4 regions of the Candidatus Nitrotoga arctica genome follow, and region 2 is predicted to be linked to each of the others. Evidence: predicted binding sites of a transcription regulator. Region 2 holds the regulator's gene; each other region holds the start of a gene.
The links. The regulator FliA, encoded in region 2, starts transcription of late flagellar genes. The targets are predictions, from matches to a motif close to CTAAAGTTNNCNNAAANNNTGCCGATANNA.
Positions count from the first base shown of each region.

Region 1 (7,972 bases), 1.4 Mb from region 2:
GAATTTCGCCCTGTGGTTTGTCCATGTATTTGATGGCATTGGAGAGCAAGTTCTGAAATACCTGCTCGATGCGGGTCGGTTCTGCCATGACGGTCGGCAAAGTATTATCAATACTGACCACAATATTGGCCGGTGGCGAAAGAAGGTCAAGCACCTCCCGCACTAGCTGGTCGAGGTCCACCGCAATCACCTTCTCCTTCACCTGGCCTACCCGCGAGTATTGCAAAATTCCATTAATCAGATTATCCATGCGGTATACCCTTTTAATAAGCAGACGCATATGTTCTTTACCCTCTTCATCAAACTTGTCCGAGTAATCATGGGAAAGCCAACCTGCCAATGCGCTGATGGCTCGCAACGGCGCCTTAAGATCATGAGACACCACATAAGCAAAGCTTTTTAATTCTTCATGGGTGCTTTCAAGTTCGTGGATTAGACGCGCCCTCTGTTCCTCAGCCTGCTTACGCGCGCTAATGTCGCGTAAGGATCCGGTGAATATATGGCGTTCACCCTGGCGCGTTTCGATCACTGCCAGCTCCATGGGGAAGGTTGTTCCGTCCTTGCGCAGCCCCACCACCTCGCGGCTGATACCAATGATGTTTTTCTCTCGGGTCTGCAGGTAGCGGGCAAGATAACCATCGTGCGCCTCGCGGTAGGGAGCAGGCATGAGCATGGAAACATTTTTGTCGACTACCTCGGCCTCGGTGTAACCGAATATGCGCTCGGCGGCGGAGTTGAAAGTTCCAATCACACCATATTCGTTAATTGTAATGATGCCCTCAATCAGGTTATTCAGCATGGCGCGGACATGCGTTTCGCTGTCGCGCAACTGACCGACGGTCTTCACCAGACTATCGTTCATTTCTTTCAGTGCTTGCAGCAGCTGGCCGATTTCATCCGCCGATCGAACTTCGATTTGCTGCGTAAAATCGCCTGCGGCAACGCTACGAGCAATCTCCACTGCTTTCTCCAGCGGCCTGAAAACAACTCGGGTGACCGCGACGCTGATCAATACGACCAGTGCCAGTACAAAAATTATCAAGGCGATGAAAATATTGCGAATGGTCGCGTAGCGGTTTTGTTGGTATCTATACTCCTGTTTTGTAATATCTAATTGAAGATCAATCAGCGCGCTAATATCTTCCTTAACTAAGTCATAGAGGGGACGTACCTTCTCCACAACAATTTGATTCGCTTCTTTGATTTCGTGGGTACGCAAAGCGGCTACTGCTGGTATTAGACCCTCAGTGATGAATTTTTTGCGGTCCTGGGAGAATTTATCAGCCAGCTTTTCCTCCTCTGGAGTCAGATACGTCGCCAAGTACTCTTCCCAAGTCTTGTTAATCTCTTTGACGTTTTTTTCGAATGTTGCAGTGTTGTTGTCAATGACCTCAGGTGTGGGTGTCACCAAAGCAACCGCGATGGAGAGACGGCTTTGCTGCAAGAGCGATTCAATATGCCCCAATTGGCCAAGCGGAATAACGCGATCCTCATAAACGGTTTTCAGACCGTCGTTAGCTTTGCTCATACCCAACAATCCCAGCATTTCGATTCCTAGCAGAAAGACTACCAAGAAAGAAAGAATGAAAATCAAGCGTGTTTTGATGGTCAAATTTTTAAACATGTGAACCTGCGTTAATAATTACGGCACTGAATAATAGTGCTTTATTGCAATAAACGATGCCCTATAAAACTTCTGTCACTGGTTTTTAGGGCTGGTAATATCAATCAGCCCGCGCGCATGATTAGGACTCAGCCAACGCTTTCTTCCTATAATTTCTTCCCGCTCTACCCGGCCTTATTTTGTTCAAGGTACCTAATTTTGTAGTACCGCTCCGTTTCTGGGAGGAAAGAAAAATTCACGTGGGTTACTCACAAAGCGAGCCCCCAGCATCTGAAACAATTCGCCAATACGATTGAAACGTACTTGGCGCGCCTTCATCGCGACATAAAGAGCCAAGCCAAAACTCACCGCAAGATTGACTATCCCGATCAGCGCGATGCCTAACAGAGAAATTGCTACTAGCTGCCAACTCACCATAAAATCAAGCGCAACCAACGCAAAAGCAAAGTTGGCTGACGAAAATGTGACGTGACGCACATCAATGAAAGGAAGACCGAGCATAAAGCCAATCATCCCCATGCTACCGAGCATGATACCGAACGTAAAATTCCCCATTAACGCACCAAGATTGTCGCAGATATAAGCTGCAAAGCGGTCAAGTCGGTGCTCTCCTAATAATTTCCGCAACCAGTGCAATTGTTTTAAACGAGCAGGAATTCGAGTGTAAGCACACTTATTGTCGTAATAACCAGAGATCAACCCGGCAAAGAAAAGACACACACCAGCAATCGCGGCGTGAACCAAAGCCAAGCTATAGAAGGGATTGATATCATGCAATGTATGCCAGGCTTTCTCCTCCGACATCACCGGTGCGCCAGCCATGTAGCTTAACAACGCAATTAGCATGCCGGTTGGAATCGCGAGTATCACATTGCCAAAAATTGAAACGATCTGGGTGCGCCACACAATAGCGATGAGTTGCACTACCCCATCAAGCGGCGCTTTACCTTTACAGTTCAATGCAGCATTCTGATCAACCGTAGCCGCAATCATCGCCGCAGTCATTGCTGGTTGTTTGGTGGCAACCGTAAAATGCATGACGTGTATCAGCAAAAAGCCAAAGGCATAGTTCATGCTGAAGAAAAAAGCTTGGGTAAAAGGCGCTAACATCATCTTGCTAATCCCGATCTTGATCAGCGCCATAAATCCGATTATAAAACCCGCTCCCATGGATGAGCGCAGCATATTAAAATACTCGCCTGGCGTCGCGGCAGCATAATGTTCACCGGTTTTCCCTGCATTCTCTGTAACCTGCAAAGCCACCAAATCGGTGACGCGAGTAAATACATCACGCACGCTGTACTTGCGATTCTCCTCACGCACCAATTCACGCAGCAAAGCCAAACTGCGCATCGTGGTTTCGTTCGGGTTGAGCAATACCAGCAAAGTTTGCAGCCGCTTGATCATCTGATTCACGCGCTGCAAATGGTATGTAAGGCTGATGCTCGCGCCATTTTGTAAAGCTTGCTTGCGCACCTTTACCAGCACCTCTTCGCATTGCTGCAGCAACACCGGGATATGCTTGTCGTCAGGTAGAGCAGGATCTCCGCTGAGATGAGCATGGTAGGCCCGGTAATAATCGCAGACCTCTACGTTCTGCGCTAAAAACGGAGATTCGAAGCGTTCAATATCCGGATAATTACGCACCAGTTCATGTTCAAGTCCCGTGGATGCAATGCGATAGGACAGCATCTGAACTGCATCCAGCATTTCCTCCTGAATTTTTGCCCATCCGGGATGAGAGGGCTCCGCATCAAAATCAATACATTTCAATAATTCAATCCATACTTCATCAGGAATCTGATCGACCCATAGATAATCAGTATGCTTATGGAACACGAGCCCGAACATATCCTTCAGGTAATCATCACGTGTTTCCTGCGGTAGTAAACGAAAGATGAAACGATTCCAGACTGTAGTAAAAAAACCTTCATTAGATAATATGCCGATATCGGCATAGAGATGGCTGTGGCGACGCTTCTCAAATAGTGCCAATACATAGCTCCGCAGTGCGGCAACATATTCTGGGTGCATCCTCAACAAAGTGATCAAAGCGCGCAAATTTGTCGTAGCCACCTCCCCGACATTTGGATTCTTCGGCCGAATGCTATCGACCAGTTCAATCAACAGGGTTGAATCAGTCTCCTCGGGAGTTGCATGTATTTTTTTGAGTACAGATTCCATTCATTTTGGTCCAGGTAAAGGTAGGTAGATCGGTGAGCAGGTTTCATATTTGCAATGTCTAAGCGACGGAGCGTTGAAATCAATATTGCATCCACCCAATAAGGTTTGGCTACAACCAACGCAAGAATGATAGAAACCCCGACAGCGTCTTGTTCTCCACAAGCGATGTTTCGATGGGAGGTCAAATACATTGAGGATTAAATGATGGGAAGATGTACAGTTATTTTGAATAACTGCAGATTCGTCAAATAGTTTTCTTTCTTAATTTAATCTATTGCACACTTGTTGCTGCCAGCCAATGAAACGGTCTAACTAAAGACTGGATTCGTGTGAAGTAATATTAGTTGGATCAAGGCATAGATCCGCGCCTTGGTCCAACTACCGCCTTATGCGACGCGGGTTCCTGCGTTTTCTGAATAAGCCGTCCGCAATCACTGTCCAGGCCTGGTCCGGTTTCAATAAGAGGGATCAGAGCGAGTAACGGATTAATCACACCAAGCAATACCGCACCCAAGCCGCGCTCAGCAAGTTTGACCTTGTCCAGTTGCACCGCAGGCTTGGCTAAAGTCCCGCGTATATGAATAGGGCCGCGAAATGACACCAAGCTTACATCTTTTGGTTGCGGGTTTAACGTCAAATCCAGCGTCTCTTTGCCAAAATCGATAGTACCAGTGCCACCGATATTAGTGTCCACCGTATCGAGAACCAGCGCATTGGCCGCCATCACGCCATTCTTGACGCTAAAATCGGCGACGCCGCAACGGATGCGCGTGGGCTGATCACCCTTCACCTTGAATCTAAGCCATTCCCACAAATCTAGACCAATTATTTCAATCATCTCGTTACTGATCTCACCCCCTGCAATGACGAGACCGAGCTTGCCATTTGAGGTTGCCAGCATATGCGCTACCGAGTTGCCCTTCCCAGTTATATCGAATGCGCCATTGATCTCGCCGATGCTTGCTTTGGACAAATCGACCGTCGGCAATAACTTACCCAGCAAAAGTTTTTTTGCTTGAACTTTAACATGTGCCCGGATCGGATCTTCTTTACCATCGAGCGAAACCACGGCGACAAGATTACCGCCAGCCAAGCCAAAGTTAAGCGGATTAAGCGTCAGCACGGAATCTCGCAGTTTCAGATGAACTACCAGATCTTCGATAGGCAGCGCCTTGGCGCGATGGATGGACTTTGCGCGCAGTTTTACGTCCGCATCCATGGTGCTCCAACGGTCAGTTTTGAACGGCTCGGCAGGCAACACGCGAGTATTGACTGAGATTGCTACCCGCTGGTCAGACGACGAAGCAGGAGCCTTTATGGCTTTTGCGGCACTCCCCTGTTTGGCGCCAATCAGTGGGCCTAAATCCGCCAGATAGAGTACCTTGGAAACCAGTTCACCTTGCATGAATGGGCGTTTACCGCCGGTATCGACTTGCAGCGTACCGGCAATGTCACTCTTGCCTGTCTTGCCTGCAAAATTTTCATAACGCCATTTGTGTTCGCTGTGCATCAGGTGACCCTTGGTCGAATAGGGGGGAGTTTCTGGAAGCGCGACACCAATCAATGGAAAAAGATCTGCGAGACTATCGCCACGCAAAACGAGATTCAAATCGATCGCAGAAATTTTGGTCAAACCGGTAATTGTTCCATCGGCCTGCGCGGCAGTATTTCCTATTGTGGCATCGATCTTCAATGGATAGGGCATTGCTTCATCACGCAGGGCTAACACCGACCCGCCCGTACCATGCACCGCGAGTAGAAGGCCTTGGAACTTCCCCTTGGCACTGAAAACAATGCCCGTTTTAGCCGTGCCATCTTTTCGCTCACCTTGCGTCGAAATTTCTGCCTGGATACTGATTTTTTTCACGGGGTCGTCGTACGCGAATCGCCCGTGATCAAGTAGTATATGGTCAATATGGATGCGCGAATCCTCATTCTTCTGATCATGGTCAAGCAACCAGTTCTTCCGACCGTCTGCGCTCTGCTCCAGGAAAACTATTGGACGCTCAAGACGCACTTCGGGCAACACCACGTTTTTCCTGAGCAACTCTGACAAATCAATGGTGAATTCGACGCCATCAACTGCAACCATTTGTTTTTCCTTGGCCCATGGCGGATTGGCAAACGTAATGCGTTCAGCGCGAAACGATGGTCGTGGCCAAGCAAGATGAGCGGACAAATCGCCATTGATTACCAATTGACGACCCGTCTTTTCCGTAGCCATACGCTCTATCGGCCCACGCAACCAATTCCAATTGAAAAACGCAATAATCAGAACGATCAACAGGGTTATCCCGAGCAAAAAGCCGCCAACCCATTTCAACAAACGGCGCAACACCATGAAAGACTGTCCATTGGATTTCATCAGGCACCTCTATAAAAACATTACATTTTTAAAAAACTCCAAAAAAATATTTGATCAAATACTTTGGTACGGGTGAAGTCTGGCGCTCACATTAATCAAAGCTGCACTGTTTTATGCGCGAACATTACCTAACCGTACCTCAACAGTGTGGGACTCACCATCGTTAACCAGAGCAATGACCAAATCGAGCTGTGCGACACCGTCGATGGTCACACCTGGGGCATTATTTGTTTCGTCAATCTGAACGATAGTGATGTGATAATCCGTCTCTCGATAACGGTAATTCACCGTGAACGTCTTCCAGTCCGCAGGAAGACAGGGTGCGAAACGCAGCTTGTCAACCTCCAGCGTTAAGCCCAAGAGTGTTTCCAGGATCAATCGATACAGCCAGCCGGCAGATCCCGTATACCAGGACCATCCACCCCGGCCGGTGTGGGGTGAGACCGCATACACATCGGCAGCGACAACATACGGTTCTGTCTTGTATACCGCTACCGCCTCTGGCGTTTGCGCATGGTTCACCGGATTGATCATCGCCAATAGTTCCCACGCACGCTGGCGATCTCCCAATGCAGCGAATGCCATCGTCGCCCAGATGGCCGCATGCGTATACTGCCCACCGTTCTCACGTACACCGGGGACATAGCCTTTGATGTAGCCTGGATTCAATGGCGACTTGTCGAAAGGTGGATCGAGCAGTTGAATAATCCCTGAATCCCGTCGTACCAAACGCTCGCTCAATGCTTCCATGGCTTGCCGCTGACGATTGTCGGCGCCTGCTCCGGACAGCACAGACCAGCTTTGTGCAATCGAATCAATCCGACATTCAGCATTGGAGGAAGAACCCAACGGGCTGCCATCATCAAAGAAAGCACGGAGATACCATTGACCATCCCAGCCATGCAGCTCAATATTTTGGCGCAAACGGGCGGCTTCTGTTTCGCAGCGCTCGACAAAAGCCGTATCGCCAAACTTGGCGGCGACGTCGGCAAATTTAATGAGCACGTCATACAGGAAGAAAGCTAGCCAGATGCTTTCGCCCCTACCATGGATACCGACCAGATTCATTCCGTCGTTCCAGTCTCCGGCACCCATCAGTGGGAGACCATGTTCGCCAAATCGCAAGCCGTGAACGATAGCGCGCACGCAATGTTTGTACAAACTCGCGGCCTGCTCGGAGTGGACAGGCAAGTCGTAATATGAATCTTCGTCAGGGTGAACCAAACGACCCTCAAGGAATGACACGGATTCATCCAGCACACCCATATCGCCGGTAGCTGTTATGTAACGACACGTTACCAGGGGTAACCAGAGATAATCATCTGAACAGCGCGTGCGCACACCGCGGCCCATTGGGGGATGCCACCAATGCTGAACGTCACCTTCAATGAATTGACGCGCTGCACAACGAAGCAAATGCTCGCGTACCAGAACAGGTTCAGCATGGACGAGCGCCATCGCATCCTGCAACTGATCACGGAAGCCAAAGGCCCCTCCCGACTGATAATAACCGCTGCGACCCCACATACGGCAAGCCAAAATCTGGTATACGAGCCAACCGTTCGTCAGTAGATTAATGGACAGGTCGGGGGTTTGCACCTGAACAGCACCCAGTGTCCGCTGCCAGTAATGTTGCACTTTCTCTAATGCATTGTGCGCCGCCATCGAACCGCGGAAACGTCGCACCAGCGTCTGGGCATCATCAGCATCACGGCCAAGGCCGAGGCGGAAAACAGTCTCATGCGTCTGGCCCGCACCCAGCTCGAAAGATACCCGGAGGGCACCGCAGGGATCCAGCG
Region 1 is NZ_OU912926.1:2,801,984-2,809,955, forward strand. It holds gene MKZ32_RS12845 (Tar ligand binding domain-containing protein) at 1-1,624, opposite strand, end outside; gene MKZ32_RS12850 (site-specific recombinase) at 1,817-3,808, opposite strand; gene MKZ32_RS12855 (AsmA family protein) at 4,158-6,173, opposite strand; gene MKZ32_RS12860 (GH36-type glycosyl hydrolase domain-containing protein) at 6,285-7,972, opposite strand, start outside.
Region 1: a site for FliA is predicted at 1,640-1,669, ahead of MKZ32_RS12845 (Tar ligand binding domain-containing protein). Genes of this name have one in related genera too.

Region 2 (7,972 bases):
TCAAGAATATATCGACAAACTATGCCAGATTTATTCTTGGCAATTTTTAGAATGTAACCACTGCCCCCAATAAATTAATATGCCTCTAAACCATTTTCAGTTTAACCTGAGCCTGCGTCAGGCAAGCGTTGAGGAGGTGTAATGACAATTCTGCTCTCCACGCACGCCGATTGAATCGATAACAGAACTTATTGAGATACTCTTGCAGATACTTGGACGATACCCCGTGATAGGTTCCCAGCAGAAACGCCTTGAGGTTGCCGATGGCGATATGCACCCAGGGCAGCCATTCTCCGGCTTTGTCGGGCGGGGTCACCCGTGCGGTATGGTGCTGGGTCTTGCCGATCTCCACCAACGAAGCCAGCGCATCATTGCGCACTATTGATCCGGCACGAATTATTCATGAAGCCGCGTAGGCGACTTTTGGGTCGCGGAAATAACGGCGCACGCGTTCGGGGTTTTGCTCAAGCATGGTCATGTGATCAGTCGCAGCAGCTCTGAGTTTTGCCTTGGTGCGCACTGGCACCTTTGAAGTGATGACGTGCTTGAGATCTGCATTCAGTCTTTCTTCGGGGTTGAGTTCAGGGCTGTAGCTGGGCAAGTAGAACAACTCGATTTTCTGTGCGTTCTCGGCAGCCCAAGCCTTTACAGGTTTGCTGTGATGAACTCTCAAGTTGTCCAGTATCAGAAACACCTTGCGGTCTGTATCCTTGATGAGCGCCTCCAGAAATTCAATGAGCTTGTCGGAGTTAAATGCCTCATCAATAATCATCCAGCGCGTTTTACCCTGATTGGTTACCGTCGCAATCATCGATAGCTTGTGGCGCGTGCCGCCTACTGCGAACGTCACAGGTGTCTTGCCCACCGGCGCATAGCTCCTGCCTCTGACATCCGTGTTGACTAGCGCCGTCTCGTCGCCCCAGTGAATTTCCGCACCTTCGGCTTTTGCTCTGGTTTCAATGGCCGGATACTGTTCAACAAGCCAAGCCTGGACGGCTTCAGGCCGCTGCTCGTATGCTTTTTTAATGGGTTTTTGTGGTGTAAAACCCCAACGTGCCAAGTGGTTGCCTACTGCCCGAATAGACAGCTTGATACCGTGCGCCAGCTCAATGTGCTGGCGCACAGCGGGCCTGCTCCATAGCGCAAAATCCATCTTGAGTTGTTCGGGGCGTCTGTCGCAGATGGTTTGTTGAATCGCCAGCTCTTGGCTAACCGTCAAGCGACGTCCACTGCCAGGTTTTTTACCCCGAACGCCGGGCTTGAGTGCCCCCGAACCTTCAGCCTTATACAACCGCAGCGCCGTATTGACTGCCGTCCAGCTCAGTCCCGTTTGCACCACGATCTCCATCACCGCCACACCTTTGCGGTGCATACGAATGACTTGCTTGCGTCGTTCATGCAGTACTTCTCGCGACTGCTTGCGGGCATCTTCTTTTTCCATACTCCATAGACATCGAAAACCAATAAAAATTCATTTATAAATCGTGCCGGGTCTATAGTTGGCCAGGCGGGAGGTGGTGTTGCACAAACTTCGCCACCGACTTCTTTGTGACAGCGGAGACCTTTTGCATGGCGATATAACCGGCACGCTGACCCCGGTTCTCAACCGCCACCAGCACCGGAGATTTTCCTTCAGCGCCGCGCCCTCGCTTTCCACTACGTCGGCCACCTACCAGAGCATTGTCAATCTCGATCAGATCTTGCAGCCGATAGAGGCTATCGCGATGCCCCATGGCAATACGTATCTTGCGCAGCATCCGGCGGGCGGTGATCCAAGATATACCGATTTGTTTGGAAAGCCGCATGGCGGAGATACCGCCCTTGTCCGATGCACTCAGATAGATTGCCCAGAACCACTTGGTCAGGGAAAAGTTGGTGGAGTGAAACAGCGTCCCAGCCGTGAGCGAGGCTTGGTAATGACATTGGGAGCATTCGTAACTGTGGCGCGTGGGGTGATGGCATAGCCATGATCATGTCCACATCGCGGACAACGGAATCTTTCCGACCAACGTTGTTGCGCCAGCGCTTGAGCGCAGGTTTCTTCCGTTCCGTACCGTTTCTGCCAGTCCAGCAGGTTCACTTCCGTCGTATTCATGAGTCAACTCCTTATCTCTTTGATTATGAAGGGTTGGTCAAGTAGAACTGAAAATGGTTCAGAAGCATATAAATTAATGACTCTCAATGAATTAGGGACGCATGAATTTTAGATGCCTAGAATGCACAAAATTATCAAATATTTAATAATGTAACCGTCTAACTCCCTGACGCTCCGCCAAAGTTGAGGTTGACCTGGTTGCCGTGAACGGGGTTTCGTGCATCGGGAAAAAGCCAGGAAAGAAATCTGATTAAGAAGTGTTAGGTGGACATGACTTTAGTTCAGACGATCATCTAATGCAAAAAAGAGCGGGCCTTTGATCGTAAGAATGACCGTTATAAAAAGTTGGTGTGTTAGTGAGTAGGATCCAACGCCTAACATGAGGATCGTAAACCAACTTGCATGATTCGCTTTTTTTGCTTTAATAGTTGATTAAAGCATCTAAATCCCGGCCTTCGCGGGAATGACGAATCATACTATTTGATGGCTGAGTCTTTAGGCGCTGGCGCTGTTCGCTCAAATGAAGGTGATAATATCGTCACCGTAATTCGGCGATTTCGCGCGCGTCCTTCTGCCGTATCATTGGATGTGACTGGATAGTTGGCGGCGGAGCCTATCGCTTTCAGGTATCGTGGCGTTAACCCATGTCCGATAAATAAGCGCACTACGCTACTGGCACGTGCCGAAGATAATTCCCAATTGGATGGAAACTGCTGAGTGTTAATGGGGATGTTATCGGTATGTCCTTCGACCTCAATGGCCAGATCGACCTGCTCCAGCACCTTCGCCACTTCAGCCAGAGTATTTATTGCACTACCTTGCAATACCGCATCGCCCTGATTGAATAGCGCGCTAGCATTGATTTCCACCGCTACACCGCGATTAGTCTGCATTACACTGACCTGGCCATTTTTAACCAATGCGCTCATAACTTGATTGATTTTTTTGGCGATGTCCTGCATGGCTTCCTGCTGTTGCTCGGCTAGCTTGGCGTTCCTCCTGTCCACTAGGGATTTCAGCAATAAGTCTTGCTCGCTGGTTGGAACAATTGCTTCGGATTTGACTATCTGTTTACCAAAGGCGGAAGTCAATGAGGCACTGAACATTTGATATTTACTCTCATTAACCGAAGAAATTGCATACATCACCACAAAGAAGGCAAATAACAGTGTGATGAAGTCGGCGTATGAGATCAGCCAGCGATCATGGTTGTCATGTTCTTTATGTCTCACCCGACGTGCCATGGCTTAAGGAATAAATCCCTGCAATTTGCTTTCGATGAAACGTGAACTCTCACCACTGGCGATGGCTGTCAGTCCATCTACCAATATTTCACGCATTACTACCTGTTGCAGGATTAACATTTTCAATTTATTGGCCATAGGCAAAAAAACCAGATTCGCAAGTCCCACACCGTAAATGGTAGAAATAAACGCAACGGCAATACCTGCCCCCAGTTTTGACGGTTCGCTAAGACTCTGCATGACGTGTATCAATCCAAGCACAGCGCCTAGAATGCCGATAGTCGGCGCATAACCTGCTGCTGATTCCCATATACGTGCAGACTGGAATCGCAATTGTTCATACGCATGATTATCGACCTCCAGTACTTCTCGAATTTTTTCCGCACTGTTGCCATCCACTAGCAGTTGAAGTCCTTTTTTCACAAATAAATCGCTGCTTCTGGCAATGTGTGGTTCCAGAATAAGTATGCCGTCCTTGCGTGCCTGTTTGCTCCAAGCGGTAATCTGATAGATCAATTTTTGCGGGGATAACTTGGGTGTAACGAACACCCAACGACCCATTTTGATCCCAGCTAAAAAAACATTTAGTGGGCTTTGTAGCATCACGGCGCCCAGCGTACCGCCGAACACGATGAGAAAAGCCGCGCCCTGAAAAAGAATGGATAGCTCACCGCCTTCAAGTAATTGTCCGCCTAAGATACCGCCCAGGCCAAGCAAAAGACCGGCTAAGCTAAGCTTGTCCATTAATGGCCTTTCAACGAACTGCGCAAACGCGCTACCGCTTGGCTGTGCAACTGGCACACCCGCGATTCGCTTACGCCCATCACCTCACCGATTTCGCGCAAGTTCATATCCTGCTCATAATGCATGCCCATCAATAGGCGCTCACGCTCCGGCAAATTTCCGATGGCCTTAATCAATGCACCGCGAAAACGTTCATCTTGCAATACTTCGAGCGGATTGGCATCGCTATCAAAATCATAACGCTCAAAGAAATCCTCTTCACCTTCGCTGTGAAAATCCTCGTAATAAACTAATTGCGCGCCACGCGACGTGAATAACATATGCTGATACTCGGTCAAGGGCATGCCCAACTCCTGAGCAAGTTCCGTTTCGCTCGGTGGTTTGCCCAGACGTTGTTGTAGTTTGCTGATTGCCGCTTCAATTCGGCGCATATCACGGCGCAAGCTGCGCGGCATCCAATCGGCTTGGCGCAATTCGTCCAGCATCGAACCGCGGATGCGCTGCGAGGCATAAGTTTCAAACTGCGCGCCCCGCAACTCGTCATAGCGCCCCGCTGCCTCCAAAAGCCCCATCATGCCAGCCTGTATAAGGTCATCTACTACTATGCTGCTGGGCAATCGCACCATCAAATGATGCGCAATACGTTTTACTAGCGGCGCATATTCTTTGATGCACTGTTCCTTGTCGCTTAATCCGCTTGCTGTGTACATAATATTTATTATGGAGATTTACATTGATTATGGAAGGTGTAACTGTAGCAACCATCATTCCCGTTTCGATAAGCTCAATACAGCTGGCTTTGGTGAAACGAAAATCAAAAATTTAAAATGCTTTATTAAAGTTTACGAGGCCCTGTCTTTGTGGAAATGACTGGGTTCAGTAAAACAAGGCGTAATTTGAAATTCTAGCGCCATATCTGTAAATTAAATTAAAATTTATTGATAAAATTTCCTAATCGATGACATATCAAAACGTTGTTTGATTTATAGAGATATCCATAATGTATGTATTAATAATTTGCGTGTGTCCTAATTCAGGGTACTTACCTGCCGAATCAATCGCTGCATAATGCTGGGCAGACCTTCTCCTGACCCCTCCCTCTCCGTAGCGGGCAGCAACATCAGGTTGCGTCCCAGCTCGCCAAATGCCAGCGCAGACCGTGCAGTTGGGAATACATCAAGAACGGGGCGGCATAATTGTGTCGCACGTTTGAGCTTATCATCAAACGGAATATAACCTAGATATTCCACGCATACCTGCAAATGTTGGCGTGCCACTTGTGCCACGTTACCAAATATAAGACGTGCCGCTTGTTCATTACATGCTTTGTTAACAATAATCCCAAAGTTCTGGCGTCCATCCTGCATGGCCATGCGCTTGATTAAGGCATAACTTTCAGTAATAGCAGAGGGAGTGGAGTTCAGTACGAGCAGTAGCGGCTGATTGGGTGCCAGGCTACCAGTAATATCCGGCTCCCTATATGTTGTTGCATCCACCAGTACAACATCAACATCACAGGACGCTTCCGCCAAACTTTCCAGCAAATGCTCACGTTTTTGTGTACACAATGTTGGCAACGCTTGAATGGCACGTGCTACAGGTAGTATGCGTATATTCTGTGGACCATCATGCAGCATAATATCGCGCATCGTCTTTCCGTGTTGTACAGCGTGCAACAAATCATGATGTGGCTTAAGCGCAAGCATATTACTTACATTGTCGTGTGACGGACTTTCGTCCAGTATGAGCACCTCTTTGCCGGCGTGCGCCAAGGCCGTAGCCAGATTCACCACTACACTGGTCGCTCCGAAGCCAGCGCGGGCAGCGGCCACCGTGATCACACGCGTGGAAGCACGAACCAACAGACGGCGCAATCCCTCTGCTTGATCAGTTACGCGTTCAAGTTGCATATTCCTCCCGCATTACAGGTGCCGCACCCACCCCCGCCATCAGCGCAGGGAATTCCAGTTCATGCAAAGCGAATGGAGTTGCTTTAGCAGATTGTTTGAAGGCACGATGCAACAGATATTCCATGTTCACTTCGTGCAAGTCTTCCGGCACGCGTTGTCCATTGGCGATGTAGTGCAATGTCAATTTGTGGCGCATTGCTACATCCAGCACCGTACCGAAGGTTACTGCTTCGTCCAGTTTCGTGGGGATGCAACCAATGACCCCTGCACCGCTATACATGCACACCACATCATTTAGGGTGTCACCGCTACTGGTGGCATTAAGCAACAACAGTCGTTGCACTCCAGTAGCATTGAACATCTCGGCTTGTGCTGCCATGCGACTATCGTGCTGCCCCATACCGATGGTATCAATCAGCACCAAATGTTTTTGTTTCAGGCTGGACAAGGTGAGACGTAAATCCTCGGTGTCGCGTACAGTATGCACTGTCACACCAAGTATTTTGCCATAAATGCGCAATTGTTCATGCGCACCAATTCGGTAGCTGTCGGTGGTGAGTAATGCCACTTTGGCTGCACCATAACGAACCACCGCACGTGCCGCCAGCTTGGCCGTGGTGGTGGTTTTTCCAACGCCGGTGGGGCCTATCAATGCAACCACGCCGCCGCGCACGATTAAATCTTCTTGCTTCGTGGCGATACGCAAGTTGTTTCCTAGCACTTGACGCACCCATTCCATATTGGCTTTAGCAGGCATCTTGTCAATCATTTGGCGCGACAGGGCTGGGCTAAATCCGGCATTCAGCAGATCGCGCAACATACGTGTGCGTTGGGGGTCGCGCTGCTGCCTGTCTGACCATGATAGACAGTCCATTTGTTCCTGCATCATATTACGCATGAACTTGATCTCACTGAGGATGCCTTGCTGTTCCAATTGCATTGTTGATATGGATGATATTGGAGGCTCCGCCATAACTGCGACGGGTGCGCGTTCCTGCATAACTATCGGCGCTCGGGCTGACACGGGAACGGGTTGCTTGGACTCATGTGTTAACTGGGCAAATTCCGCGCTGGCCAGCGCCATAATCTCGACCCCACCGTCTACCTTACGATTGGATAGGATAACCGCATCAGCGCCCATCTCAATGCGTATCAGCCGTAATGCTTCGCGCGAAGTTGGTGCCACAAATTTTTTCATGTTCATGCTCTTCCTCCTACCATTGAAGTTACCCGTACTGCTTTGAAGCCCGGCACTTCCTCATGCGAAATAACTTTCAGTTGCGGTAACGCACGTTTTAGAAAACGTGCCAGCAAATCACGTAACTGTCCCGGTACCAACAGCACCGTGGGCAGCCCTAATTGTTCTTGTAGTTGTGCAGCAGTTCGCGCTTCACGCAGAAGCGTATCGGCTAATCCGGGTTCGATAGCCAAATTGCTGCCGCCCGTCTGCATGGCTTGCATCAAGATATATTCCAGCTCTTTGTCCATGCCGATGACCTGCAATTCTTGCGCCGCAGGGTAGAACTGTTGCACGATGGCCGGGCCCAGCGCGACACGCACTAAGGCGGTAAGATGGTGAGCGTCCTGTGTCTGAGCGGCACACTCAGCCAACGTTTCCAAAATGGTGCGCATATCACGGATATGCATACCTTCGTCGAGCAAGTTCTGCATCACCTTCTGTACTGTAGAAAGCGGCAGCAATTTAGGGATAAGATCTTCGGTCAATTTGGGTGACAGCTTGCTTAAATGATCGAACAATAGCTGTAATTCCTGTCGACCCAATAATTCAGCGGAATGGGTATGGATAAGATGGCTTAGATGGGTGGCGATAACCGTGCTGGCATCAACCACCGTATAGCCCATAGACTGTGCTTGCTCACGCATCGCCGTATCTACCCAGATAGCAGGCAGGCCGAATGCCGGGTCATGTGTCTGGGTACCGGGCAATACACCGCTGACGCTGCCGGGGTTAATCGCCA
Region 2 is NZ_OU912926.1:1,386,024-1,393,995, forward strand. It holds partial or broken gene MKZ32_RS06225 (transposase) at 86-388, opposite strand; gene MKZ32_RS06230 (IS630 family transposase) at 401-1,441, opposite strand; partial or broken gene MKZ32_RS06235 (IS1595 family transposase) at 1,512-2,095, opposite strand; gene motD (flagellar motor protein MotD) at 2,572-3,327, opposite strand; gene MKZ32_RS06245 (flagellar motor protein) at 3,343-4,083, opposite strand; gene MKZ32_RS06250 (RNA polymerase sigma factor FliA) at 4,083-4,793, opposite strand; gene MKZ32_RS06255 (MinD/ParA family ATP-binding protein) at 5,112-5,993, opposite strand; gene flhF (flagellar biosynthesis GTPase FlhF) at 5,983-7,197, opposite strand; gene flhA (flagellar biosynthesis protein FlhA) at 7,194-7,972, opposite strand, start outside.

Region 3 (7,972 bases), 130 kb from region 2:
CTTGGCAGCGGTAGTGGAATTTATTCATACCGCCACGTTGCTACACGACGATGTGGTGGATGAATCCGAGCTACGCCGTGGGCACGCAACTGCCAGCGCCTTATTTGGTAATGCAGCCAGTGTACTGGTTGGCGATTTTTTATATTCGCGCGCTTTTCAAATGATGGTGGAAGTAAATAACATGCGTGTGATGCAAACGTTGGCAGATGCTACTAACACTATTGCAGAAGGCGAAGTGTTGCAATTATTGAGCTGTCATGACGCGAGCGTAGATGCAGCCAGTTATTTACGCGTAATCTATTGCAAAACAGCCAAACTATTCGAGGCGGCGATGCGTCTGGGCGCTATCTTGGTGCAGGTTGACAGCGCCAGCGAAGAAGCTGTGGCGAAGTATGGCATGCACTTGGGAACAGCATTCCAATTGGTGGACGATATGCTGGACTATTCTGGGGACGAGCAAACAACCGGCAAAAACTTAGGCGATGACCTATCTGAAGGCAAACCCACATTACCGCTTATTTATGCCATGCAGCATGGTGATGCCCGCCAAGCTGCAATGATAAAGCGAGCCATCGAGCAAGGTAACATCGAAGGTTTTACCGAAGTATTGCAGGTGATAAAACAAACCGGCGCCTTAGAATATACCCGGCAGCAGGCAAAAAAAGAATCCGATGCGGCATGCGCGGCACTGTCCATCCTGCCCGATACGGCTTACAAACAATCTCTACTACAATTAGCTAATTTTGCCGCCACACGGCAATTTTAATTAGGCTGAATCTTGGGTAAATCATCCCCACAGATCTGAAGCCTGCCAGTGACAGCCCCCAAAAAAATTTGACGAAATTGCAAGAATCGCTTGCCAGCTTCAAAAGCGAAGCCTTGAGCTATCGTTCATTCAATAATCAATAAGCTTGATGCACGGTCATCACGCGAATTTATAAAGCATTCACAGTGAATTACAGCGGAAATCAGCTGCTAATCCTAGCTTAGCCGCCCGCTACATACCCTACAATGGGCACCATCCGATGATCATCAACAATGTTTATGAGGTTTTTTGTTTTAACTCTGCTCTCGCACACTAAAATGAGCATTTTCTCGACTTCGTAAAGAGAACTGTAAGAAAGCAAATTTTCGACTATTTAATTTTTAATTAAAGTTATGCCTAATCACACCTCTTCCCAAATCGCGCGATTAACCCTAAGTACCCTGGCGGCTCGCAAGATCGCTCCAACGCCGGATAATTATACGCGCCTGTATCAGGAAATTAGTGGCAACCACGATGCCAATAGTACGGTCCAAATTTTGACATCAGAGGCGCAGCTTCCTCAAAAATCAATCGACGACCAATTGAAACTGGCATGGCCAAATTTGATTCGTGACCTGCTCACACAAATGGAAGCTTCGCACAAAGGCATCACTATTTCACGCAAAAAACAAAGCGTTGTAACCGTTCTAAATAGATTCAATAATGACTCCAATGCCCTGTTCACAAAATTACAGAGCCTAATAGTTTCCTGGAAAGAAACAACTTCGTCTAATCCTCGCGAATTAATCCCGACAAAACTTGAATCGGAAGCAGAAGATAACATTTTGCCACCTGACACCGTAAATGTTAATAACATTATTCACAGCAGCCATCCTGACGTGGCTATTGATACGACAATAGATATTGAACTGGTAGAACAACTGCGCGAGTTGCTGGCGCAGTCTCTTGAAAGCATAAACAACGAAGATCCCGATTTGAAGAGTGAAATTCAGGTACTGGCCCAACAGACACGCGCCACCGGCGATTATGGTCAAGCCATTAAGCTGAATAAGCAACTACGCAAGCTCTGGATAAAGCTGGAATTACGCGACAACGATAATTTCAACATTCAGGAAGGATTGATGCGTCTATTTCGCCTGTTGGTGGAAAACGTCGGCGAACTGGTGACCGAAGACAAGTGGCTGCACGACCAGATTCTTAACCTACAGGAAATCATCGAGAATCCCATCAGTAAACACACAATCGCCACTGCGGAACGCAACCTGCGCAGCACGATCATTAAGCAAGGCTTGCTAAGACAAAACATGATCGATGCCAAGATCACGCTTAAAAGTCTGATGACCACCTTCATCGATCGCCTGAGCGAAATGACCGACAGCACTAGTGCATATCACACTAAAATTGAAGGTTATAGCCTGGAAATCGGACAAGCAGATAACTTAACTGAATTAAGCCACATCCTGGGCGACATCATGCAAGACACGCGCATCATTCAGGCTATCTCAATGCGCTCACATGAAGAGCTGGTTAGCACACGAAAACAGGCGCACATTGCCGAAGAACGTGTCAAACAACTGGAGCAAGAACTCGAACAAGTAAGCGAATTAGTACGCGAGGACCAACTTACTGGGGCACTCAACCGACGCGGGCTCGATGATGTACTGGATCGCGAAATAAAACGCGCAGACCGCCAGCAAACGCCAGTCAGCATTGCGCTGCTCGACATTGATAATTTTAAGCAACTTAACGACTCCTTGGGTCACCAGACCGGCGACCAAGCACTAGTGCATTTAATCCAGGTAATTAAAAATGCCCTCCGCCCGACCGATGAAGTAGCACGTTATGGCGGCGAAGAATTCCTGATTATCCTGATAGATACTAGCCTGGAAGAGGCAATGGCCACCATAATCCGCCTGCAGCGCGAGCTCACTAAAAATCTTTTTCTACATAACAATAACCGACAGCTGATTACCTTTAGCGCCGGGGTTGCACTACATACTAGTGGCGAAGACCCTGAATCAACAATCGGACGGGCAGATAAAGCCATGTACAACGCCAAACGAGCCGGTAAAAATCGTGTATTTGCGGCCGATTGACGGGAAGAGTGTGATTCAGATTTAGTGGTTCCATTATGCGATTTTTGTAAATTATACTACAATAAACATAGTGTTATGAATTAGCAAGAATTCCTGTCAGCGACCAATTGTAATGAGATCTTCTACGCCTCAGACAAAAAAATAAGCATGTACTAAAGTTTTCTCAGCCCTTTCCGTTAACTGTACTAACCGAGGTTGATGAGCCTGAAAAATCTGGCCAGCCAAAGTAAATGGCAATCATGCCGTACAACAAACACAGTTAAAGGAGCATTAAAATGCCTTCATTCATTAATACCAACATTTCATCCCTGAATGCACAACGCAACCTGAACACATCGCAAAGCATGCTGCAAACCTCCTTGCAACGTTTGTCTTCCGGCTTACGCATCAACGGCGCCAAAGACGACGCAGCGGGACTAGCGATTTCGAACCGTATGACTTCACAAATCAACGGTAACACCCAAGCCGCACGTAACGCCAACGATGGCATCTCCTTGGCGCAAACAGCTGAAGGCGATTTGTCACAGATCGGTGCCAACTTACAACGGATGCGTGACTTGGCGGTTCAATCGGCCAATGGCACCAATTCCGTGTCTGACCGTGCCGCACTGAATAGCGAAATGCAATCGCTAGGTGCTGAAATCGACCGTGTTGCACAAAACTCCTCATTCAACGGCGTGAAGCTGTTGGATGGTACGTTCACTGCACAGAACTTCCAAGTCGGCGCAGGTGGAACTGCCAACGACCAAATCTCGATCAACACGATTTCCAGCGCACGTACCACACAACTGGGCAGCGCTGGAGCAACAACTGCGGCCACACGAACCGGAGCAGCCACAACAGCCGCGCTTGTTGCTGGTGATGTAACGCTGAATGGTTTCCAGGTAGGCGCGTCAAATATCGGTTCATTGCCCGGCCAGAGTGCCGCCAGTGCCTATTCCATCGCATCAGCCATCAATGCCATTTCCTCTCAGTCAGGTGTCACTGCAACAGCGAATGCAACCACTCTCACTGGCGCTGCAGCATCGGTATTTGCTGGCGTTACTGCCGCCAACAGTTTCAGTGTAAACGGCATCGCAGTAGGCGCGATTGCTGGCGGTGCTACGGCCGCAGGTCAAGGTGCCAACGTTGCGGCAGCCATCAACTCGGTTTCCGACCAATCCGGGGTGACAGCCACAGCAAATGCGTCCACTGGAGTGGTTAGTCTATCAGCTGTGGATGGACGTGACATCAGTCTGCTAGCACTAGGTACTACCAATGCTGCTACTGCTTTAACGACCTTTGGTTTGGTAACCGGTGACGTTGCAGGCCCAGTTGCCGCTGTAACGACTCACGGTACAATCACGCTGAACAGCACCAATGCAGCGGGCATCGTGCAGGGCGGCGGCGCAGCAGCACGCGCCGGACTTACAGCCGGCGGACTCGTCACAGCAGCCACTACCGTCTCCTCGGTCTCCTCCATATCGGCATTGGACATTTCAACCGCAGCAGGTGCGACTGCAGCACTATCCGCTCTTGACGGTGCATTAGTCTCAATAAACAGCTCACGCGCTTCACTCGGTGCTTTTCAAAACCGTTTCGCATCGGTGGTAACCAGTCTGCAAACCTCTACAGAAAATTTGACTGCATCACGCAGCCGCATCGTGGATACCGACTTTGCTGCCGAAACTGCTTCATTATCCCGCAACCAGATCTTGCAACAAGCCGGTACAGCGATGTTGGCGCAGGCGAACCAGATCCCGAACGGAGTAATGGCGCTGTTGAGATAAGTTAGTTAGCTACATAAACCTAGCCGAAGCGATTCGGCTAGGTTTTTAAGAGAAGGAGAAGCAAAATGCTCATCCCAAACATAAGCAACACGACTCAGGCTCAACAGCCTGCTAGTCTCACAAATGACAGGCTCGCCAGTAATGGCGAGCCTGGTGTGGTTGTTTCCAGGCCTGGTGTAGCCTCAGAGTTGCCTGAAATTGCGGCGCAACAAATCGCCAAACAGCAGACCTCCGCAACAGAATTGAAGAGTGCGGTAGACAACATCAATCAAATGTTGCAGCAGGCTAACAAGGACGTTGAGTTCAGCGTAGACGACAGCACCAAGAAATCTATAATTAAAGTGGTTGATTCGACAACCGGCGATCTGATTCGTCAATTCCCTTCTGAAGAAGGACTGTCACTTACTCGCGCAATAGACCGCATTCAAAATGGTTTATTGTTGACACAGAAGGCCTAGGAGAAATTCAGAATGGTGACTACCACCGCATCTGCAACGACTGGCACAAGCATCGACGTCAACAGCATCGTCAGTCAGTTGATGACGGTGGAACAACAACCCATTACCAAACTGAATGTCAAAGAAGCCAGCTATCAGGCCAAACTTTCCGCCTTTGGGACAATCAAAAGTGCCTTGGCAACCTTCCAAACTGCCTTGCAAGGGCTAAGTAATGCCAGCAAATTTCAAGCGGTCAATGCTACCCCTTCCGACGCCACCATTTTTTCCGCTACTGCCGCCAGCACTGCAATAGCGGGCTCTTATTCTTTGGATGTGACTAGCCTAGCCCAGGCACAAAAGTTGGTTGCCTCCGGGCAAACGAGCAGCACCGCTGCGATCGGCGCAGGTGCTACAACTACAGTGACGTTCGATTTTGGTTCCATCAGCGGTGGTACCTTCAGTGCCGTCACCGGAGTTTATACCGGCGCAGCGTTTACCAGCAATGGCAACGCTACCAAGAGCATCACCATAGACAGCACTAATAATTCGCTGCAAGGTATCCGTGATGCTATCAATGCTGGCAAGATGGGCGTAACAGCAACCATCATCAACGACGGTAGCGGCACCCCCTATCGTCTTGCTCTGTCTTCGGATAACAATGGCGCGAACAACAGCCTCAAGATCAACGTGACGGGCGACACTGCAGTAAGTAACCTGCTAGCAAACGATCCGGCTGGCATACAGCATCTCGCCGAGACTGTCACTGCTCAGAATGCCAACTTCAAGGTGAATGGCGTAACGGTGAGCAAAAGCTCTAACACCATTTTTGACGTAATTCCAGGGGTGACCCTCAATCTGAACAAGACCACTACTTCAGCTACAAGCCTGACGGTAGTACGCGACACCGCCGCAATCAGCAACTCCATCTCTGGATTCGTTAAGGCTTACAACGATTTATCCTCTACATTGACAACATTGTCGGCTTACAATCCTGCATCTAAAACAGGCGCACTGTTGCAAGGCGATAGCACGGTACGCTCCCTGCAGTCACAATTGCGCGCCGCATTAACAACTACCATTGCGGGTACTTCTGGCGCATTGACCACACTTTCACAGGTAGGCGTTTCTTTCCAAAAAGATGGGGCACTGGCTCTGGATAGCACCAAACTCGGCAACGCAATCTCTAACAACTTTAACGACATTGCCAGTTTGTTTGCCGCAGTGGGAAATGCCACGGACAGCCTGGTCAACTTTAATTCTGCGAGCAACGCCACCAAACCTGGAAACTATGCGGTGAACATCAGCCAATTGGCTACCCGAGGCACAGCCGTTGGATCAGCCGCTGCCAATACCACCATCACTACGGCCACCAATGACACATTGAGCTTTATCATCAACGGGGTCAGCACTTCCGTGACCTTGACTGCCGCTACCTATACTGCACAGTCGCTAGCGGCCGAGCTGCAATCGAAAATCAACAGCGCGAGCGAGCTATCCGCAGCGGGTATTTCGGTTGCCGTTACTCAAAATGCCGGCGTGCTTTCGGTGACTGCGGCTAATTATGGTTCTGGCTCCAGTGTCGCCATCGCCGGTGGCAACGGAGCGCTCGACTTAATGGGTGGTGCACCGATACAGTCGGCCGGAGTAAATGTAGCCGGTACCATTGGTGGGATAACTGCGACCGGCTCTGGTCAAACTCTAACCGCAACCAGCGGCGATCCGCAAGATTTAAGCATCAGCATCAACGGCGGAGTATTGGGGGCACGCGGCATGTTGAATTACTCACAAGGCTATGCCTACTCACTGAATAAATGGTCAACATCCATTCTTGCTGGCGATGGAGTTCTGGTGAGTCGTACCAATGGCATCAACAAATCCATTGCAGACATCGGCAACCGGCGCACCACATTACAGGCGCGGCTGGTCGGCATCGAGCAACGTTATCGCATGCAATATAGTGCGTTGGATGCCATGTTAACCAGCATGAACCAGACCAGCACCTACCTGACCCAGCAACTTGCCAATTTACCAAAATTTTAAGTAGGAGAAAATCATGAACACAATGACTGCAATCCGAACCTATAACAAAGTGAGGGTCGAATCCGGCGTAGCGGCAGCAGACCCGCACCAACTGATTTTGATGTTGTTTCAAGGCGCATTGTTGGCTATTGTCAATGCAAAGAACGGAATGTTGCGCAAAGATATTCCTGCCAAAGGTGCTGCCATTTCCCAAGCCATTCTGATCATTGATGATGGTCTGAAAGCCAGCCTGAACAAAGACGTGGGCGGCGAATTGGCACACAACCTCGCGGCCTTGTATGACTACATGACCAACCGCCTGCTGACCGCCAACTTGAAGAACGACGAGATCGCTCTGAATGAAGTTACTCGCCTGTTGAATGATCTGAAAGGTGCTTGGGAAAGCATACGCCCAGAAACCACATCAACCTCGCCTGCTGTCCCCATCATCGCGCGGCAACAGGCAGTCTCCACTGTTAAACCGCAAGTAGTCAACGTCCAATCAATTTCCACTCCCCAGTCAGCAACCGTCAGACATGCCATGTCAGCTTATGGAGGTGTATAGACAGTGAATAAGAGCCTACTCGCTCTAACGCATTACAGTAGAGCGGATAAAAATCCTAGAACCCAGTTAAAGTTTTCTAGACGCTAGCCGATACCCTGAACGACGATGCTTGGTTATACCTGCAACATAAAGCGAATCGAAATGGTCAACAACATAGTTACGCAATCAATAAACCAAGATTAAAGGATGTAGACCATGAATCCAGTTATCGAAAATTACGAATTTCTTTCATCTATCACCGCCCAGATGCGCGTAGCCGCCATAGATGGCCAGTGGGATCAGTTGGTAGAATTGGAGAAACAATGTAGCCAACATGTAGA
Region 3 is NZ_OU912926.1:1,514,665-1,522,636, reverse strand. It holds gene ispB (octaprenyl diphosphate synthase) at 1-766, shown strand, start outside; gene MKZ32_RS06785 (GGDEF domain-containing protein) at 1,159-2,862, shown strand; gene MKZ32_RS15435 (flagellin N-terminal helical domain-containing protein) at 3,138-4,631, shown strand; gene MKZ32_RS06770 (flagellar protein FlaG) at 4,697-5,089, shown strand; gene fliD (flagellar filament capping protein FliD) at 5,102-7,108, shown strand; gene fliS (flagellar export chaperone FliS) at 7,122-7,652, shown strand; gene MKZ32_RS06755 (flagellar protein FliT) at 7,848-7,972, shown strand, end outside.
Region 3: a site for FliA is predicted at 3,015-3,044, ahead of MKZ32_RS15435 (flagellin N-terminal helical domain-containing protein). Genes of this name have one in related genera too.

Region 4 (7,972 bases), 1.1 Mb from region 2:
ACGGCAGTAATGAACAACTAAAAACTATATTTCAAGAATATTAATGGAAACTGGAAATAAAATTATCTATATGTGCACTGCAAAATTCGCATCGCCAATATTCTTAAATCCAAGCAAAGAAACACACCATTATCAAGAAACAGTAAATGCTACGCTTAATCACGTAACAGCCTTTCCATCCAAATGACAAGGCCAGCATATGCTGGCCTTGTCATTTGGATGTGCTAGCTCAATTTATCAATGGGTGTTGTTGCTCTCAATACTACTCTTTATCAATTGCGGGGCAGACGCTCCACTTTCAGCTTCCACCTCGACTGTACCTCCATCAGTGCGCACAGACTCTTCTGCCATTTTGTTCATCACAATAATATTTATGCGACGGTTAATTGGATTGAATGGGTCTTTCCCGTCAAATAGCACAGCAGAAGATAATCCCACCACTCGTACCATTTTTTCCTCCTCCATCCCACCCGCAATCAACTCACGGCGCGAAGCATTAGCACGATCTGCCGACAGATCCCAATTACTGTAACCCTTCTCACCAAAAGAATAGGGCCGAGCATCTGTATGTCCCGATAAACTCACCTTGTTTGGTACTTGATTCAACATCTTGCCAATTTCACGCAGAATTTCTATAGTATAGGGTTCGAGTTTTGCACTCCCACTCTGAAACATGGGACGATTTTCTTCATCCACAATTTGGATGCGCAGGCCTTCAGTGGTAATGTCAAGAAGAATTTGTTTCTTGAATTTTTGCAGTTTGGCATCGGCGTCGATCGCTTTTTCCAGGCTAGTTTTCAACATCTTGAGCCTGTCCAGTTCGTTGCGTCTTTCGATACGCAAAGCTTCTTCAGTTGCCACCTTCAGATTGACTATCTTCTTTTCAGTCGGAAGCTCCCCCTGCTTCACTTGGCCTTCACTACGCGTCAAATCTTTACCTCCCCCCTTGATCAGGCTGGAGCTATCGCCACTACCAGACCCACCTAACAGTGAAACCTTGAGCGGCGTATTAAAATAATCAGATATACCTTTCAAATCACCTTTAGTGGTCGAACCCAACAGCCACATCAACAGAAAGAATGCCATCATTGCAGTAACGAAATCAGCGTAGGCAATTTTCCAGGCGCCGCCGTGATGCCCGCCCGCCACTTTCTTTATACGCTTAACTACTATGAGTCTTTTATCGTCGCTCGCCATGATGCAGCTCTTTCAATGTGAATTTTCTATTCAGCGCTTTTGTTTAACGTGCTCTTCCAGCTCGATGAAACTGGGACGTTCAGTAGAATTGAGTACCTTACGACCAAACTCTACCGCCATCGCCGGAGCATAGCCATTTAGATTGGCCAGCAATGTAACCTTGACTGTCTGGAACATTTTGCTCGACTCCTCTGCTTTTTGCTCCAGCAACGTCGCCAAGGGGCCGACAAAACCATAAGCTAGCAGGATGCCCAAAAAGGTGCCTACTAATGCTGCACCGATCAGCACGCCCAATTCGGCGGGTGGTATTCCGACAGACCCCATGGTGTGCACAACTCCCATAACCGCCGCAACTATACCGAAAGCTGGCAAGGCGTCACCAAACTTGGCCAGAACATGCGACGGTACCATTGCCTCATGGTGATGGGTTTCTATTTCTACATCCATCAGATTCTCAATTTCCATCGCATTCAGGTTGCCGCCCAACATGATTCGTAGGTAATCTGCCATAAATTCAATTACATGATGATCCGCCATTACTTTTGGATATTTAGCAAAGAGAGGACTCTCATTTGTATTCTCAATATCGTTTTCAATGGCCATCAATCCTTCCTTACGAATTTTGCCAAGCAGCTCATAGAGCAGGGCCATTAATTCCATGTAGTGGCTTTTAGTATATTTAGCCCCCTTAAATATACTAGGCAATGCTTTCAAAGTGGCCTTGATTGCTTTGCTGCTATTTCCCACTAAAAAGGCACCCGAACCAGCACCTGCTATCATCAATAACTCGATTGGCTGAAGCAAGGCAGCCAAATGCCCGCCCGCTAATGCATAGCCCCCGAACACAGAAATTAAAATTACTACATATCCGACAATTACCAACATGGCCCAGCTCCCTTGAATTGCGCACAAAGCGATCTTTTGTAGCAGTGTAGTATCGGCTTATGTAAAAACCTCGAAAAAAAGTTGGATAAATCGATATTATTTCGTGCATTCACACAATTGGATAGCGTAAACATCATCATGATTATTCCACATAGCCTTTTGTGACGGTAACGACACCCGATAGTAAAACTTTAATTCGCCACGCTTAATGCCAACAAACTTGATATTGCAGCGTTCCTTTTTGTTTTTCCGGCACGGGAGGGTGGACGACAGATGCCACACACATAGTCAGAATAGAGTCCATTGGCATGCGCTATGAAATGTCCACCACATTCGGTGCAACCTGTCAGTTGCAGCATCTGTGCATCAAAGAACCGTACTAAAAACCAAGCACGTGTAACACTCAATACCGGCTCATCGCCGCTAACATTGATTTGCTCAAGATACAATAAATAACTTTTAATTAGTGCCTCGACGCCCGTTAAGCTGGTATGCCTAAGCAGAAACTGATGGATATCCATAAACAGCGAAGAATGAATGTTAGGCGACCAACTCATGAACCAGTCAGTTGAGTAGGGCAACATACCCTTTGACGGCGAAACACCCTTTACCTCCTTGTACAACTTAAGCAAACGTTCACGACTTAAAACGGTTTCTTCCTGCAGTAATTGCAGACGTGCTCCTAGCTTGATTAAATCCACGGCAATCTGGATTTGGTAAGCTTCAGTGACCACACTCTTGTTTCGCATGATACTCCTCCACCAATAATTTATTTTAAATCAAGCAGCTAAAGCCTCCAAAGGCTGCCCGGTCATCAGGATAGTGGTGTGCGCTTGTGACATCATCCTGTCCTTGTTGTAATCGGTGATCATATTGAGTAGGAGTTTTTCATCAAAGCGAAAGCGACACAACAACATATTGGAGGCCGCCATTTTGAGTAATTGTGCTGAGCTTAACCCGGCGATGAGTTCAGCCATTTCTTGGCTAATTCCAAGACGAAAAATAGCTGCCTCCTTATCGTCCTGAATCATCTGCCGTGCGAGCAGCATATAAGAAAGATTGGCGTCTTTAATTTCTAGATGAAGTTGATCTATATTCATGATTCGTCCCCTTGCAAGTTAACAACACTGTCTTTTTCGACGGTTGAATATTGCTATACGAACGAACAGAAAGAAATCAGAAGACTTCCGATCTCTTTGTAAGAAATTTTCCTACACGGACAGACAAGCCTCCACTTACCCGTATTAGGTTGTAAGCGGAGGATTCCATGTTTACCTGAATCTGCAAGGGGACAAATTCAAGCTTACATTTTTATTATCGACAAACAATGACAAGACTTTAATTTTTTTTGAAATATATTTCATATTACGTACTTAATGTCATAGTCAATTGATAAATATTAATTATTTATTTCTATACGACTATGGACAGCATGCTTCTCCCATAACTACAAACTTAATACCTTGCCGATATTTGCTTGAAAGGGTGGCATAGCTAATAATCACATATTCTCGGATTAGCCAAATGATTTAGCTTTTAAAAGGGGCTGATCGGAAAAAATTTTTATAGAGATTTAAACTGTTAAATTTAAATTTAGCCCTACAATCCTGCATCAGTAATATTTGGGATTCCCGCAAAATTAGTTAATTTATGTTCAGCGATAATAACTCCTACACTATCCTGAAAACCTGGTTTCTGGATTATTACAAATTAATTTCAACCTTATGAAATACAAATAAAATATGGTTGCCAATAAACTTCGGGTCTTATTAGTGGAAACCTCACTAGAGGATGCTCAACGCACGCTCGCAAAACTACAACAGAGCGGTTATGAGGTTGGACATCGACGAGTAGATAATGCGTCCACCATGCAAGCTGCCTTAATTGAAGATGAGTGGGATGTGGTGCTGTGTAGCTATGACCAATCCGGGTTTTGTGGACTTGCCGCGCTCCAGCTAATGCAATCGACAGGAGTGAATCTTCCTTTTCTCTTCCTGTCGCATGACCTACATGAAGAAACCATCATTCATACCATGCAATCCGGTGCAAACGATTACATTTTTAAGGGCAGCTTAAATAGGCTCGCTCCCTCAATAGCGCATAATTTACGCGAGGCACGTATTCGTTACGAACACCGGCAGGCGCAAATCGCCTTACAAGAGAATCAAGCGCGTCTGCAAGCCTTCATTACCAACTTGCCAGGTATGGCCTATCAAGTATTGCTAAAACATGACGGCGAAATATCATTCCCTTATATCAGTGACGGTAGCAAAGCTCTTCTTGACTTGAACCCGCAGGATTTAGAAAAATATCCTCACTTATTCATGAATATTCTGCACCCGGATGACCGCATCTCATATGAGCAATCCATGCGCACTTCAGCAGATAATCTTTCCTTCTGGAACTGGGAAGGACGTATCGTGATATTGCCAGAAGGCGAGATTAAATGGATCAATCTACGCTGCAGCCCTCGAAGAACATTGCATGACGAAATTCAGTGGGAAGGCATTATGTCCAACATCAGCCAAAGCAAGCAGGCGGAAATTGAAATAAAATATTCGCAGGAACAATTGCGTGAACTGTCTTCTCACATCCAGCTCGTACGTGAACAGGAGCGACTTAACATTGCGCGCGAGGTGCATGACGACTTGGGAAGTACTCTTACCGCCATTAAACTCAACATCGCTTGGCTGGGTGGACGCCTGAGTAGAGAAGCACCTGAACTGATTGCAAAAATTAAAGATGTTGAAAACCTGGTTGATAAGTGTACCGCCGCCGCCAACGATATCTCTCATTCCCTGCGTCCAAGCACGTTGGACTGCTTCGGAATCATCGCAGCAATGGAAATTGAAGTGGACGAATTCGAACAACGTACTGGCATTTCTTGCGTATTCAACCACCCAGATGAAGATATCACTCTAGGTCCGGATATCGCCATCGCGCTGTTCCGCATCCTGCAAGAAACGCTCACCAATATCATGAAACACGCACAAGCCAGCAATGTAACAATAGAGCTGCACAATCAAGCTACCCGCGTCGAAATGATCGTTAGCGACAATGGCCTCGGCTTTACCGAATCCGACCGCATCAAACCACGCTCTTTTGGCCTGCGCGGCATTAAGGAACGAGTCGCCTATTTCGGCGGCAATGTGCATATCAGCGGCACGCCCGGCTCAGGAACCACAATTAAGGCATGCATCCCGCATCAACCCGAGCCAGCAGCCATTGGCGGCTTTTGTTTGCCACAGCCCCAGCAAAAAATGTTGTGGTAAACACTATTAAAATCAACCATGATTAATATATTAGTAGTGGATGATCATGCACTGATCCGCAAAGGCATGAAGCAGATCCTGAATGACACCGAGGATATACGCGTAACTGGAGAAGCTGAAAATGGCATGCAAGCCATTAAAATGGCGCAAGAAAACATTTACGATTTAGTGTTGCTGGACATCAGCATGCCTGATAAACATGGCATTGATGTACTCAAACAACTCAAGCTCAATAAGCCGCAATTACCGGTGCTAATATTAAGCATGCACGAGGAAAACCAATATGCATTGCGTTCTCTGAAGGCCGGAGCAGCAGGCTATCTCAGCAAACAAAGCGCCCCGACGCAACTGGTGACCGCCATACGCCAAGTAGCCTGCGGTAAGAAATATATTAGCAACGAACTGGCGGAAGAATTAGCTAATGGCCTGTCACAAGGATATCAGGAACTCCTGCACCAAACCCTATCCAACCGCGAATACCAAACGCTATGCCTGATGGCATCAGGCAAGAGTCTAAGCGAAATGGCGGAAGCTCTATCGCTCAGTGCCAAGACCGTCAGCGTTTATCGCGCACGTTTACTGGAAAAAATGAAACTGAAGAACAATGCTGAAGCAGTACGTTACGCAATCATGAACCACTTGATCGAATAATACCCTTTCATAAAGTAAGATCGCTTTAGCTCCCGCGTGATTGTTATATTCACACTGCCAGACGTGTTTCATTTTGAGGTTCAATAACAAAATTGAACTAACTAATTTTTAGGGGAGAATTATGAATAAATTTCTGTTATTCGTGGGCCTGATGTTTGCAATTTCTGCGTCTTACGCTACCGTTCAAGGTAAGGAAGTAACCTATAGCGCCAATGGTACCAATCTCAAGGGTTATATTGCCTACGACGATGCTATAAAAGGCAAGCGCCCGGGTATTCTGGTAGTGCATGAATGGTGGGGACACAACGAATATGCGCGCAAGCGCGCTCGTATGTTGGCGGAGCGCGGCTACACTGCGCTGGCAGTTGATATGTATGGCGACGGAAAACAAGCGCATCACCCGGACGATGCGGGCAAGTTTGCCAGTGAGGTGGCAAAGAACACTGAACTTGCCAAAGCTCGATTCGATAGTGCATACCGCCTGATCAGCAAGGAAAAGACGGTGGACTCTAACCGCATCGCAGCCATCGGCTATTGTTTTGGCGGTTCGGTAGTATTGCACATGGCGCGCATCGGCGAGCCTCTTAAGGCGGTGATGAGTTTCCACGGTGGTCTGGGAACAGAAACTCCGGCAGAGGCTGGCAAGGTCAAAGCTCGAATCGCGTCCTTCACTGGGGAAGACGACCCGATGATTCCCGCCACGCAGGTCGCCGCTTTCAGGCAGGAGATGGAGAAGGCCGGCGTGACTTATAAAGCGGTAACCTATCCCGGCGTCCAGCACAGCTTCACTAATCCAGATGCAGATAAATATGGTCAAGAGTTCAAACTGCCGATGGCCTATAACGCTGCAGCAGACAAGGCTTCGTGGGATGAGGGCATGGCATTTCTGGCCGATGCGTTCCATGGTGGAGATCTTCCTAAACAAAAATGAAAAAGCCAACGATCGCGTCGAAAAATTCAAGGCATTGTAGTTGTGCTGATTGGGATCCAGACGTTTTAAGTTCATCGGTAACGTTTAAAAGGAATCATCATGAACCAATACCAAATTGCCGTTATCGTTGGCAGCCTTCGTAAGGATTCATTCAACCGCAAGCTCGCTCACGCCATTGTAAAATTGGCGCCATCAGAGTTCGCATTCAAAGAATTGCAAATCGGCGACTTGCCACTTTACAACCAGGACGACGACGCGAACCAGGCCGAGCCCGTCAAGCAGCTAAAAGGCGAAATTGCGGCGGCGCAGGGCGTTCTGTTTGTTACACCCGAATACAATCGCTCTATCTCCGGAGTACTCAAGAACGCAATCGACCACGCCTCCCGTCCCTATGGCCAAAGCGCTTGGACGGGCAAACCCGCTGGCGTGTTGGGCGCTTCTCCCGGGCCCGCCGGCACGGCGATGGCACAACAACATTTACGTAACGTTCTCGCGACTCTGAACATGCCAACGCTTGGTCTGCCGGAAGCATTTATCCATGTAAAAGATGGATTATTTGACGAGGGCGGCGACATCGGTCCAGCCAGCAAGAAATTCCTCCAGAACTGGATGGACCACTATGTCGCGTGGGTGAAAAAACACGCTGTCTGATGCAGTTAAAAAGACAGATGCATTATCGCTAAAATCTCTCCATCTGCAATATCGTGACATGCCGCTATGCGCGCGAAATCTACGTCAAATTACCTGGCTGGCTACCCTATAGCACTGACAGAGCAAGTGCAACGACTTATCGAACAAGATCTACTGACCAACATGTTGCTGCAGAAGTATCCGCATGCACACACTGTGCGCTCTGATAAGGCGCTCTATGACTATGTGCTGGAAGTCAAAGACCTGTATCTGCGCAATGCCGGGCAGCTCAGCAAGGTAGCATTTAACGGCAAACTGCATGTCATTCAGCACGCACTCGGCACGCACACCAACATCTCGCGAGTACAGGGCACAAAACTTAGGGCCAAGCGTGAGATTCGCATAG
Region 4 is NZ_OU912926.1:2,446,670-2,454,641, forward strand. It holds gene motB (flagellar motor protein MotB) at 238-1,197, opposite strand; gene motA (flagellar motor stator protein MotA) at 1,228-2,082, opposite strand; gene flhC (flagellar transcriptional regulator FlhC) at 2,274-2,831, opposite strand; gene flhD (flagellar transcriptional regulator FlhD) at 2,862-3,182, opposite strand; gene MKZ32_RS11220 (hybrid sensor histidine kinase/response regulator) at 3,825-5,354, shown strand; gene MKZ32_RS11225 (response regulator) at 5,373-6,005, shown strand; gene MKZ32_RS11230 (dienelactone hydrolase family protein) at 6,127-6,936, shown strand; gene MKZ32_RS11235 (NADPH-dependent FMN reductase) at 7,036-7,587, shown strand; gene MKZ32_RS11240 (YgjP-like metallopeptidase domain-containing protein) at 7,654-7,972, shown strand, end outside.
Region 4: a site for FliA is predicted at 3,395-3,424, ahead of flhD (flagellar transcriptional regulator FlhD). Genes of this name have one in related genera too.